DNA from 4 places in the Paraburkholderia sp. RCC_158 genome. Region 4 is predicted to be linked to each of the others. Evidence: riboswitches for the same ligand, from Rfam matches in the RefSeq annotation. Region 4 holds a riboswitch; each other region holds the start of a gene.
What was found. A riboswitch is a leader RNA that binds a small molecule or an ion and turns the genes downstream of it on or off. The one in region 4 is predicted to bind cobalamin.

Region 1 (3,203 bases), on a different contig from region 4:
CGGTGGAACCGGCGCACGCGATGAGGCGTGAAGCGGGGTCGTTGCGATCGCATGCAAAGCCCAGCGTTTTTAGCGCGGCAAGCACGGCGGGCACGGCATGTGTGGCGATGTCGGGCAGTAGAACGCTTTGCCACGGCGTGATGCGTAGCGCGCCGTTCGCGTGTTGCCGCGCCAGCGAAGCGAGGCCATGCAGCGCGGTTGCGTCGATGCGGCCGAGCAGCGGTTGACCGCCGACGTGCCACGTTCCCGCGATACGCTGCGCGTGAGCGCCGACGCGCAGCGTGGCATCGGCGGGCGTGCTGCGTTGCCACTCGGCGAGCGCTGCGTCGCGCGCCAACGGGAAATCGACGTAGGTTTGCGCGTGTCGCAGGATTGCGTCGGCAGAATGTGCGGCGAGCAGGTGACGCATGCGGGTCGTGTCGGAGTCGGCGGCGAGATCGAGGAACGTATGCAGCAGCGCCCGCACCAGCGCCGGAACTTGCGACGGCAACACGGCGGCGAGTGCGCCTGCATCAATCGTCGCCGAATTCGTCGCAGCAACCGGTGGACAACCGGCGAGGCCGAACACGAAGCGGATCTCGCCGGAACCATCCTGCGATGCCGCGAGCCACACGTCATGCGGATGATCGAGCCGCGCAAGACGCTCGCCGCCGTCGACGAGCAGTGCGAATTTCGGCGACAGCGCCGCGAAACGCGCGTCGCTTTGCAACAGCGCGAGCAGCGTCGCGCAAAGCGGCCTCGTGTCGAAGAGCGCGGAGGGGTCGCGCCCTGCGGCAGGGCTGATCATCACGTTGCGGATGTCGTCGGCGGCTGAAGCGGTGAGGGCGGCGGAAGAGTTCGCATCGGCCTCGGCGCGAGCATCAGCACGAGCCTCCGCCAAAGGCCCAAGCCCCGCATTCACCAGCGCCGCAATCAACGCCGCTTCCTCGCCGCCACGAACGCCGCGCAGTTGCAGATTCGCGCGGTTCGTCAACTCAATCACGCCCGCCGCGTGCCGCGTGCTCGCATCCGCGATTGCGTGGGCCTGAGCCGCGCTCAGTTCGCCGCCCGGCAGCTTGATCCGGCAGATGCCGCCGTCGCGCGCGGCGACGATCCGCAGGAGCCCCGGACACGCCGAGGGCCGCAGCGCGAAAGCCGCGTCAGGCAACACAGTGGAGGAGGGAGAAGCTCGATTCAAGACGGACACCGCGGTTAGCGTCGCGCGACGGCCCGAGCAAGCGATAAAGCGGCTTGGCTGCGGCATCGGTACACCCCGCCCGATGTTGGCTGGCACGAACAGTCTCGCCGGCAGGTCTCCTGGCTCGCAGGTCGTCGTCCGTCGCGGCCTTCCCGGTCGAACCAGTGGCGCTTAGCGCAGGCGGACTCGCTGCATACAGTTGCGGGGGCAGCCGCAGCGGCGATGGTTTCCCCGCTGTGTTCCCTCTTAGGCCCCGAAGGGCACCGGCGGCTGTATTATGCCTTTTTTCGGATAGCACAACGAGGCTGGACGCTTTGACCGGCGTGGCGCAGCGCATTGTTTTGAGAGACATCATGAGGAAGGATGCATGCCGGCGTGGCTGACGGTAGTGGGCATCGGCGACGACGGCTTCGCCGGTTTGGGACGGCCCGCGCGGCGTGCGTTGCTGGAGGCGTCGGCGATTTACGGCGGCGAGCGTCATCTGTCGATGCTGCCGGCGCGGCTCGCCGCGCGCCGCGCCGCGTGGCCGCGTCCGTTCGATCTCGCGCCGTTGCTCGCCGAGCGCGGCCGCTCCGTCTGCGTGCTGGCGAGCGGCGATCCGATGCTGTTCGGCGTCGGCGCGACGCTGGCGCGGCAGTTGCCCGCCGACGAGTTGCGCGTGCTGCCCGCACCTTCGTCGTTGTCGCTGGCCGCCGCGCGGCTTGGCTGGCCGTTGCAGGATGCGGCCGTCGTGTCGCTGGTCGGCCGGCCGCTGCCGACGCTGAACGCGCATCTGCGTGACGGCGCGCGCGTGTTCGTGTTGAGCGCGGACGGCGGCACGCCCGCGGCGCTCGCCGCGCTGCTGAACGCGCGCGGCTTCGGCGCGACGCGCATGACCGTGCTCGAACATCTCGGCGGCGACGCGGAGCGGCGCATCGACGGCCGCGCGGATCAGTGGTCCGCGCGCGACGTTGCCGCGCTGAACCTGATCGCGCTCGAATGCCGCGCGACCGATGGCGCGCCGCGTCTGCCGCTCACCTGCGGCTCGCCCGACGACGCATTCCGCCACGACGGCCAGTTGACCAAACGCGATGTGCGCGCGATCACGCTCGCGCGCCTCGCGCCGACGCCCGGCGAATTGCTGTGGGACGTGGGCGCGGGCAGCGGCTCGATCGGCATCGAATGGATGCGCGCGCATCCCGCTTGCCGCGCGATTGCCATTGAAGCGCACGCGGAGCGGCAGCGCTTTATCGAACACAATCGCGATGCGTTGGGCGTGCCGGGGCTGCAACTCGTCGCGGGCCGCGCGCCTGAAGCACTCAACGGGCTGCCGACGCCGGATGCGGTGTTCATCGGCGGCGGCGTGACGGTGCCGGGTGTACTCGACGCGTGCTGGGCGAGTCTGCGGGACGGCGGCCGGCTGGTCGCCAACGCTGTCACCTTGCAAGGCGAGGCGGCGCTCGCGGCATGGCGCGAGCAGCATGGCGGCACGCTGACGCGCATTGCGCTTGCCGATGCACAACCGCTCGGCGGATTCGATACGTGGCGGCAGGCGTTGCCGATCACCTTGCTCGATGTGGTGAAGTCTTCAAGCGCCGAGCGCGCCGCAAGCCGCCCACAGCCCGAACGCTCCGCCTGACCGCGATGCGCGACGAAACCCCCGAACAACCCGCGCCGCTGCGCAGCGGCTACACGACCGGCAGTTGCGCCACCGCGACGTCGCTGGCGGCGGCGCGTCTGCTGCTCGCGGGCGTGGTCAGCGACATCGCCGAAATCGTGTTGCCGAAGGGCCAGCATGTGCCGATGCCGCTCGTGTTCTGCCGCCTGACCGACGACGGCGCCGAGGCCGGCACGATCAAGGACGCCGGCGACGATCCCGACGTCACGCACGGCGCCGTGGTGTTCGCGCGCGTGCGCCTCGTCGCGGAAGCGGGCGTGGTGTTTCGCGCCGGACCCGGCGTGGGCACCGTCACGCGCGCCGGTCTGACGCTCGCGGTCGGCGAGCCCGCGATCAACCCCGTGCCGCGTCAGATGATGACCGCGCACC
Region 2 (3,203 bases), on a different contig from region 4:
TGCGCGCACATCGGTCTTGCCCACATGTCCGCTCCACGATCCCTCGAGCCCCTGCACTTTTGCATGCCCCACGTTCTCCGCCAGATAGATGCCCGGCGTGACCTGCTGATAGTCGATCAGATTCGAATAACGCGTCTGGAAAGCACTCAAACGCATCACGCCCAACGCATTCGACGCGTACTGCAGCGCCGCTTCGAGCGAATGGCTGCGCTCGGGCTGAATCGACGGATTGCCGCTTAGCGGATAGTACAGATCGTCGAAGCTCGGCGCGCGAAACGAATCCGAATAGCTTGCGCTCAGCTTCCAATGCGGCGTGATGTCGAACCCATAGCCGAGATAGTAACTGTTCGCTCCGCCGAAATCGGAGTACTGGTCGCGCCGCACGTTGGCCTGGATCTGATTGCGTCCGAAGCGCGCCGTGTAGCCCGCGAAGACGGAATCGACATGCCGCGTGGGCGCGGCGAACGTATCGGAGTCGAGGCTCTGATCGAGATGCTCGTAGCCCACGCGCAGTTTTTGCTGCGCGGCCAGCGCGAAATCGTTCTGCCACGTGTATTGCCGGTTGTCGGTATCGAAGCGTCCGTTGTAGAGGCCGTTGGTCTTCGATACGCTGCGGTCGTCGCCTTCGGACACGATGAAGTGCGTGGTCCACCAGTCGGTCAGCTTGCCGTTGGCGAACGCCGACACCTGCCGCACTTTCGTGTAGAGGTTGTTCAGATCGGTCGGTGCGCCGTACGCATTGTCGTAGCTGTTGTTGCCGTTCGACTGCAGATAGCGGACGCCCGCGTCCCATTGGTCGTTGAACTTGTGGCGCAGCGACGCCGAAATGCTCTCGTTCAGATAGCCGTTCGCGTTCGGATTCGCGTTGGGCGCCTCGCGCGGATTCAGCGCTGAAAAGCCGTCGTCTTTCGAGCGCGCGAGCGAAATGCTGAAGGTCGTGCGGCCGTCTTTATCCAATGCGCCGTTCGCGCCCACCTGCTGCGTCTGCGTGTGATAGCTGCCGTAGCCCACAGAGAAATTGAAACGCGGCGGATGCGCGCCGCCGTCTTTCGTAAACACCTGTACCACGCCGCCGATCGCGCCCGAGCCGTATAACGCGGACACGTTGCCGTTCACGACCTCGACGTGATCGATCTGATCGAGCGGAATCTGCGCGATTTGCGCGGTGCCGAGACTCACGGAATCGACGCGCACGCCGTCGATGAGAATCAGCGATTGCGTCGACGACGCGCCGCGCAAATAAAGGCTCGCCGTCGAACCGGGCCCGCCTGTACGCGAGATTTGCGCGCCGGGCGCGAGTTGCAGCAGGCCGGGCAGATCCGTTGCGGTGGTGTCGGCCAGGTCCTGCTGATCGAATAGCGACGTCTGCGGGATCGTATCGGCAAGCGCTTGCGGTCCGCGCTCGGCGGTCACCACGACGGGCGATAAAACAGTGGACGATGCAGTGGACGCAGCAGTGGACGAAGCGTCGGCGTTTGCAGGCGCGGCGGCCTGCGCATGCGCGAGATGGGGCAGCCCGGCAAAAGCGAGCAGCACCGCGCGGGCGATGGGGGACAGCATGAAGTGAGATTTCCCGTGGATGGCGTGCGCGGCCCGCTTCCCCGCAGGCCGTCGCGTAACGAGGCGCGTGCGCTTTTGATAATTCGCGCCGCGCGCCCCTCCCTCTGGCCGGTATCCGGGCTAACGACTTTCGATCCCGCCTTCCCACGCGTGACGCGCAGTGGCACACTCGCGAGTTGAACCGGAACACGCGATGGGGATCGAACTGCAAAAGCGCGAACTGCTGTTCGAAATACGATTCGTACCGCAGCACTGAACTGCGATGAGCAGCATTGAACTGCAGCGAATGCGACGAACTGCAATGCGCGCGAAATGCGGTCGCTTACCGTTGCGGGGGCAGCGCAGGTTGGCGCGTTCGGGTAGAACGGCGCGGCCTGCTTCCCGTTTAACTGCGCGCACAATGAAATGCGCGCGGGCACCAGAGTGCGGCCAGTGTATGAGCGCCCTCTGAGTCAGTCAAGAACGCGGGCCGCGAGAGCGATTCATTCGGACAGGGTCGAGCTATTGTCCGACGCGATCTCCGGCACGCGCGTAGTTTCTCTTCTTCAGTCGAAAAAAGGCTGCAAAAAGCGGGGTTGTTACGTCTCGAAACGAGACAAATGTCGGAACGTGCGACATTCCGCGCTAAAATGCGATGTCTTTAGAGGACGCAGCACATGCTCACCGAACTCGAAACACTTTCACAGAATATCGGCAAGCTGATCGCGATCAGCCAGCGCCACAATGAAGCGCGCCTCGCGCTCGAAGAGCAACTCGCGCAGTCGCGCGCCGAAGCCGAAGCTACGCGCACGGAACTTGCGCTGCTGCGCGAGGAACGCGACGCACTGCAAGCGGAGCGCGACGCGCTGTCGGCCAAGATCGACGACGCGCAGGTGCGCCTGAACGCGATCCTCGAAAAATTGCCGCGTGCGCGTGCGCACAACGAGCCGGACAACCAGCTCGATCTGCTCGAGCCCGCTCCGCACGAGGTCGAAACAGAGAGCGACGCCACTCGCCACGGAGAAAATGCATGACGACCAAGCAGATCGAAGTATCGATTCTCGGCGTGCCCTATCGCCTCGCCTGCTCGCCGGAAACGGAAGGCGCGCTGCTTGAAGCAGTCGCGCGAGTCGACGCCGAAATGTCGAAGATCCGCAATAACAGCAACGTGCGCGGCACGGATCGCATTGCAGTCATGGCTGCGCTGTCGCTGGCATCCGAACTGCTTAAGCTGCAAACAAGCGTGCGTCACGGAGAAGCATTTCCCGCTGAAGAAATCCGGCGTACAATGCATCAAATGAACGAGCAACTGGGTACTGTCATCGAGCAGTACAGCGTGCAGTAAGTTGCAAGTAGCATGTTGAGAGCAGTGCGGCCGGTGCTGATACCGGCTGCGGATTCAAACGGAAAGTAAGCAGGCAAGGTTCGTGAAGCATGCACGAACTGCGCGAGGCGAACAGGTCCCCAACGTTTGAGTCAATCGTTTCAGTGTCATCGGTTTTGCTTCATCGGTTTAGCTTCCCTGCCTGGTTCGCCAAGGTCATATATTCCTTGAACCAATGCCATGTGCACGGTTGCGGAAATTTGTAGCACGGGCGTGCGCGTCACTCTGTCTGATGTACCCGAAGTGCTGCTAACTGCGACCAATTCTGAACCCCCGGTTC
Region 3 (3,203 bases), on a different contig from region 4:
AGATTCGGATCGGCCTTGCGTTGCGCGTCGACGGCAAGCGGGTTTTCGGCGAACTGACCGCTTGCCGCAGCGGGTCCATCGACCACAGTAATCACCGCATCCACCGTGAAACTGTTCTTGATCTGCGGCCAGTTGAACGCCTGCACGAGCGGCTTGGGCAACGCGAGCCCCGAGGTTTCGATCAGCACATGGTCGATCTGCTCACGGCGCTCGACGAGTTTTTCCATCACCGGAAAGAACTCTTCCTGGACGGTGCAGCACAGGCAACCGTTGGCCAGTTCATACAATTGGCCTTCGGTCTCGACGCCGTTTTCATCGCAACCAATGCCGCAACCTTTGAGGATTTCGCCGTCTATGCCGAGCTCGCCGAACTCGTTGACGATCACCGCAATGCGCTTGCCGCCCGCGTTCCGAAGAATGTGCCGCAGCAACGTCGTCTTGCCGCTGCCGAGAAAGCCCGTGACGATGGTGACGGGAATCTTGCGCATCTGAACTTGCATGGTGAGTCCATCCGTGAGAGTTGCATCTGCTGGCCGGCCGAATCACGCGCTTTGCGCATGACGTCGCATCGCAAAACGCGGGAACGCACGACGGCCTTGCCGCTACACCAGGGAAACGCAGAATACGGGTATGAGGTCATGAGCGCAGCGCCGCTTCCCCGCGGCGTTCGCCCTTCGTGTTCCGGCCGGTATCCGGGCTGGCGAAAGCGCCGCTTCCCCTTCCCGGACGAGTGATTTCTCGCCCAGTGGTGATATGCCGACGCGGCCTTGCGCGTGGACATCGAAGCCGGCTCCGCGGCGCCATGCAAACCGCCATGACGTCGCTTTTCGCTTACCGTTGCGGGGGCAGCACAGGTTGACCCGATCCATGCGAGGCGGGCGCCCTGTTTCCCGTTTAACTGCATGCGCACGAGCGCGCACACGAGCACCAGAAGTGCGTGCGAGTGTAGGCCGCGCGCCTTGCGCCGTCAAGAAAACGCAAGCCCGGCGCGCTTATCGGACGGGCTTGCCGTGTGCTATCGTATGCGCGCGTCTGGTGCCCGCACATGCGCTCGCGTGTGCAGTTAAACGGGAAACAGGCAGCGCGCTTGCGCTCAACCTGTGCTGTCCCCGCAACGGTAAGCGACCGGCGGCGCGATTATTTTTTGCGCCGCACATGCGTTTTCAGTGCCACTGTCCAGCACATTCGAACGAATGTGGGCGGGAACGCAAAGCGCGTGAGGCCGCCAGCCCGGATACCGGCCAGACGCGGAGGCGGCCGTGCGTTGTTAACGTCACGCCGCCGGCCGCCGGAATCCGCGAGGGACGGATGTGAAGGCGCTCAAGCACGACTTAGGGAAGCGGTCTGCAATCCGCGTTTGCTGTCGTGCGCGAATGCACAGTTTCGAATGACTTCAATTTCCATCACATTGCGTGTATGTCGACGCTGCATGATTGCATGTGCGCCGACGCGGCGCATGCCGCGATGAAACGCGCATGGCTGATCGGCGCAGGCCCCGGCGACGTCGAACTGATGACGCTGAAGGCAACCCGCGCGCTCGCGCAAGCCGACGTGATACTCGTCGACGATCTGGTGAACCCCAACGTGCTGCAATTTGCGCGCGCCGATGCGCGCATCGTGTATGTCGGCAAACGCGGCGGTCATCCGTCGACGCCGCAACACGGCATCGTCGAGCAAATGCTCGCGCATCTGAACGAAGGGCGCAGCGTCGCGCGTTTGAAGGGCGGCGATCCCTTCGTGTTCGGCAGAGGCGGCGAAGAGCAACAGGCACTGCATGCGGCGGGCGTCGACGTCGAAATCGTCAGTGGCATCACGGCCGGCATTGCGGCGCCGGCGGCCATCGGCATTCCGGTCACGCACCGCGATCATGCGCAAGGCGTGGTGTTCGTGACCGGCCACGGCGCGGGCACGAGCGAGCCGGATTGGGCCGCGCTCGCCGCCACGCGCATGACGCTCGTGATCTATATGGGCATGCGGCGGCTGAACGACATCGTCGGCGCGTTGCTGGCAGCGGGCATGTCGGCACAGACTCCGTGTGCCGCGATCGAATCCGCAACGCGCCCCGAGCAGCGGCATGCGCTCGCCACACTCGGTGATTTCGCCGATGCCGTCGCGCGCGCGGGACTCGGCTCGCCCGCGATCGTGGTGATCGGCGGCGTGGCGTCGCTGGCGAAGGATGTCCGATGAAAACGCTTAGCGTGGGCATCGGTTGCCGCTTGCAGACGTCGGCGGAAGAAATCGAAAACGCTGTGCGCGCAGCGCTCGGCTCGCATTCATTCGAAGACATCGCGGCCGTCGCCTCGATCGAAACCAAAGCGCAAGAACCCGGCTTGCTCGCGTTCTGCGCGCGCCACAAATTGCCGCTGCAACTCTTCACTCGCGAGCAGATTGCCGCGCTGCATGTCGCCGAGCCGTCGGCGGCGGCGCGCGAGCATCTCGGCGTCGACGGCGTCTGCGAACCTTGTGCGTTGCTTGGCGCGTCGATCCACGCTGCTGCTCACACGCCCTATCTCGTCGCTCGCAAAACCGTTCACGCGGGCGTCACTGTGGCGATTGCATCGACCGAACACGCGCTGCCGCGCAGCGCCACCTTCACTGACCAGGACCTTCCATGAAGACCGATCCCGAATCGCATCAACGCATGACCGAACGCCGGCGCGAAGGCCACGAAAAGAAGCAGGCCAACGCGACCGTCGAAAAGGGTCTGCTGATCGTCAACACCGGCACCGGCAAAGGCAAGACGACCGCTGCGTTCGGCATGGCCGTGCGCGTGCTCGGCCACGGCATGCGTCTTGGCGTCGTGCAGTTCATCAAGGGCGCGCTGCATACGTCGGAGCGCGACTTTCTCGGCGCGATTGCGAATTGCGATTTCGTCACGATGGGCGACGGCTACACCTGGAACACGCAGGACCGCGACGCCGACATCGCGACCGCGCGCAAGGGCTGGGACGAAGCGCGCCGGATGATCGAAAGCGGCGACTATCAGATGGTGATCCTCGACGAGCTGAACACCGTGCTCAAGTACGAGTACCTGCCGCTCGACGAAGTGCTGTCCGTCATCGCCGCGCGTCCAGAGATGCTTCATGTGGTCGTGACAGGCCGTCATGCGCCCGACGCGCTGATCGAAGCCGCCGACCTCGTCACCGAAATGCGCATCGTCAAGCATCCATATCGCGAGCAAGGCGTGAAAGCGCAGCGCGGCG
Region 4 (3,203 bases):
AGGCTGGCCGCGATCTGGAGCCATTTCAGCTCTTCACGCGTTTTTACCTGGCGGGGTGATTCACTTCAATCAGATGTGTCTGAAAGTCCGTAGTCTGTTGTCAAACGGAAAAGGGCGACCGAAGTCGCCCTGTCGCCAAAGAACTGTCATGGACCGAATAGCGTCGCCCAACAACCTCAAACCACCCTCGCCCCCACCCGCCGATTATCTGCACGCATGAATGAACTGTGCTCAACAACCGCCCCAAACAGCAACCCGATCGTCGCCCACATAATCGCCTGCATGCCAAGCGCGGCCACGCGGAATTTCCACAGCAGCGCTGCCGGAAAACCCGCAGGAACTTCATCGATAACCGGCATCGACACCTGCACAACGGCAATGATCGCGACGAAGACAAGTCCCGCCACAATCGATCCGTTCCATGCACCGAGCTTGATGGCCGCGCGGCGTCGGACCTTCAGCGAAAAGACCAGCGCTGTCAGCGAGATCGCGATCATCAGAAAGAAGAGTCCCGTGCGCGGTCCGATCGTCGCGGGGTCGCCGACCGCGGGCGGATTCGCCGGATACTTGATGTTCGGAACGATCACCAGCGCGACGAATGCGCCAAGCGCGAGCCACGCCGACAACGCGCGCGCACTCATCGGGCCGACTCGCCCGTAAGCGTAGGCAAACACGAGCGAGAACAATCCGCCGAACGCCGCGCCGTACACGACCACGCCGGTCAGCAATCCCAAACCGGCTTGCGTATCGCGACTGACGAGTTCCTCCTCATGTGCATGCTGGTGCTCATCGGCATCGGCAGCAGCAGTAGCCGCACCCGCATGTTCATGCTCATGCCCATGCGCTGAGCCACCCGCCTCGCCAGCCTTCTCTTCGAACGCAATCGCCTGATTGACCTGCGGCTCGCCCACCACTCGGGCGAACGCGAACGTGACGAGTCCTGCGGCGATGCCTGCAAGCATGCCGCGCAACAACAACTTACCGACCATGCTCTGCTCCGTTAGTGGCAGGGAAAGCCGAGCAGATGGCGGCCGTCGTGCACGAACTCATGCACGTACATGCCAGGCACGAGAGACGTGGCGCCCTGTTCCGCGCCGACGAAGTACAGCGCGAGCAGCAACAGCAATCCGCCGAACACGGCCCAGGGCAACAATTCGCGCAGCGGAATCGGCGCGGGCTGAACGGCGGGCTCGCGAGCGGGATCGAAAACAGCTTCAGTCATGAAGGACATCTCCTGGGGTAACGCGCCCCGTAGTCGATTGCAGAGGAATGGTGCGAAGCTCAGGTCTGGCTTTCGGCTTGCGATGCCGATTACAGTGGCGCGACCGCGCCGGGCTCTCACCGGCTTCCGCGCTTCGCAGTCCGGCTATTCTACGCGGTAAACTTCGGCGCCAGCTAGCGCGGACTGACGCGCGCGCATATTGAATGGAACGCGAAAAATGAACCTTCGGCTGCTGCTGATCAGCCATGCGCCAACCGCGGCCATGCGCGCGGGCCGCTTTCCCGCCGACGATCCACTCGACGCTCGCGGCCTCGCTGACGCGCAAGCCGCGCAAGCGCGCTTGTCGCATCTATCGCATCTGGCCGCGTTCAACGAAGCGCCCGCTTTTGTCAGCCCGGCCGCTTGCGCCCGCGATACGGCCTCGGCCCTGGGTCTCAACGCGAAGGTGGACGCAGCGCTCGCCGATATCGACTATGGCAACTGGACAGGCCGGCGCCTTGCCGACCTCGCGGCGCAAGCGCCAATCGACCTAACCGCATGGATGCGCGATCCCGACGCCGCCCCGCACGGCGGCGAGTCATTCAGTCAGGCAGTGAAGCGCATCGGCGAATGGCTCGACACGCTCGACGTTGCGCTCCACGATGCACAAGGCAAAGCGTCAGGCAACGCGCGCGACGTCATCGCCGTCACCCACGCAGCGATCATCCGCGCCGCTGTCATACATGCGTTGAGCGCCTCGCCGGCCATCTTCCCTCGCATCGAAATCGCACCGCTAACAGTGGTCGAACTGCATCGCTCGGAACAACGCGGCTGGACATGGTGGCCCGCATCGTCGTGAGTCTCCCAGAACACACATCGTCATTTACCCGATACCGATAAACGCAGCTTTCCCGATCCCGCAGACGTCAACGTGATCTGCGTGCGCCTCGCCGGCGCACCAAGATAAAAATGCTGACGTCCCGGCGAATTCTGATCGTGCGTCGCGTCCGGCAGGCATGAAGCAATGTCGGCGGCGACCGCTTGCAATGCGTCCGCGCTCGACCCCGCATCGCGATGCGGCGTCCACATGCACTGATAGCTTCCCCGCGCCGCCGAGCATTGCGCGTCGTCGCCATACGGTTGCGCGACGCCCTTGCCGTCGTCCGGCGAAAGCGCAGTGAATCCGTCCGGCGCCGCGGCCACGATCCGCTTCAACGACGAACACGGGCTCGGCGAATCATCGGCACTCGCGCGATACGGCGTGAGGCTTGCGAGTAACGCGACAGCGAGCGTGCTGATGAACAGCGTGCTGGTTTTCATAGCGGCGCGCGTCCTTGAAAGTGGCTGATGGATTGCGCCAAAGCAGCAGGCTTCGTGCCCTCGCGGCGAAGCAAAGCGAATGCACCCTGCAAATAGGCATGCAACTTGCATCCTGGCGATACCGGCTGACCGAGCCCGGTTTATTCATTGACGCCACGACTACGCCATGTCAAACGACGCGAACAATCACACGCCTAAACGCCTTTGCTCGGGAATCGACGGGATCGACGACGTGCTGGGAGGCGGCCTCACGCCGCACCGCATGTACCTCGTCGAAGGCGCGCCGGGTACGGGTAAAACTACCCTGGCATTGCAATTCTTACTCAAAGGCGTTGAGCAAGGCGAGGCAGGTCTGTACATTACGCTCTCGGAAACGCGTTCCGAGTTGATCTCGGTCGCGGACAGTCACGGCTGGGATCTCGGCCGCTTCCACATTCTCGAGTTGCTTTCCGACGAAGGCCTCGACCCGCAATTCGAGCAGACCGTGCTGCATCCGGCTGAAGTGGAACTCGGCGAGACTGTGCGCAACGTAATCAAGCAAGTCGAAGAACTCAAGCCCGCGCGCATCGTGCTCGACAGTCTCTCCGAGTTGCGGCTGCTGTCGCAGAACACGCTGCGCTATCGTCGGCAGATCCTTGCGTTAAAGCGCTATTTCGCCACGCGCGCATGTACGGTGCTGCTG

Region 1: it holds a riboswitch for cobalamin, as region 4 does, so the genes downstream of both, cobG (precorrin-3B synthase) here and AB6809_RS31805 (CbtB-domain containing protein) in region 4, are expected to answer to the same signal.
Region 2: it holds a riboswitch for cobalamin, as region 4 does, so the genes downstream of both, AB6809_RS22960 (TonB-dependent receptor domain-containing protein) here and AB6809_RS31805 (CbtB-domain containing protein) in region 4, are expected to answer to the same signal.
Region 3: it holds a riboswitch for cobalamin, as region 4 does, so the genes downstream of both, cobA (uroporphyrinogen-III C-methyltransferase) here and AB6809_RS31805 (CbtB-domain containing protein) in region 4, are expected to answer to the same signal.

The regions. Positions count from the first base shown of each region.
Region 1 is NZ_JBFUPM010000011.1:172,109-175,311, reverse strand. Features, by position in the region: gene cobG (precorrin-3B synthase) at 1-1,186, opposite strand, end outside; cobalamin riboswitch at 1,269-1,460, opposite strand; gene cbiE (precorrin-6y C5,15-methyltransferase (decarboxylating) subunit CbiE) at 1,545-2,795, shown strand; gene AB6809_RS21870 (cobalt-precorrin-5B (C(1))-methyltransferase) at 2,801-3,203, shown strand, end outside.
Region 2 is NZ_JBFUPM010000012.1:193,629-196,831, reverse strand. Features, by position in the region: gene AB6809_RS22960 (TonB-dependent receptor domain-containing protein) at 1-1,560, opposite strand, end outside; cobalamin riboswitch at 1,649-1,998, opposite strand; gene AB6809_RS22955 (hypothetical protein) at 2,217-2,573, shown strand; gene AB6809_RS22950 (cell division protein ZapA) at 2,570-2,884, shown strand; RNA gene ssrS (6S RNA) at 3,056-3,203, shown strand, end outside.
Region 3 is NZ_JBFUPM010000016.1:6,733-9,935, forward strand. Features, by position in the region: gene cobW (cobalamin biosynthesis protein CobW) at 1-500, opposite strand, end outside; cobalamin riboswitch at 666-947, opposite strand; cobalamin riboswitch at 1,017-1,261, shown strand; gene cobA (uroporphyrinogen-III C-methyltransferase) at 1,465-2,187, shown strand; gene AB6809_RS25635 (cobalamin biosynthesis protein) at 2,184-2,615, shown strand; gene cobO (cob(I)yrinic acid a,c-diamide adenosyltransferase) at 2,612-3,203, shown strand, end outside.
Region 4 is NZ_JBFUPM010000027.1:23,616-26,818, forward strand. Features, by position in the region: gene AB6809_RS31800 (CbtA family protein) at 177-989, opposite strand; gene AB6809_RS31805 (CbtB-domain containing protein) at 1,001-1,222, opposite strand; cobalamin riboswitch at 1,263-1,401, opposite strand; gene AB6809_RS31810 (histidine phosphatase family protein) at 1,440-2,060, shown strand; gene AB6809_RS31815 (hypothetical protein) at 2,081-2,521, opposite strand; gene AB6809_RS31820 (ATPase domain-containing protein) at 2,688-3,203, shown strand, end outside.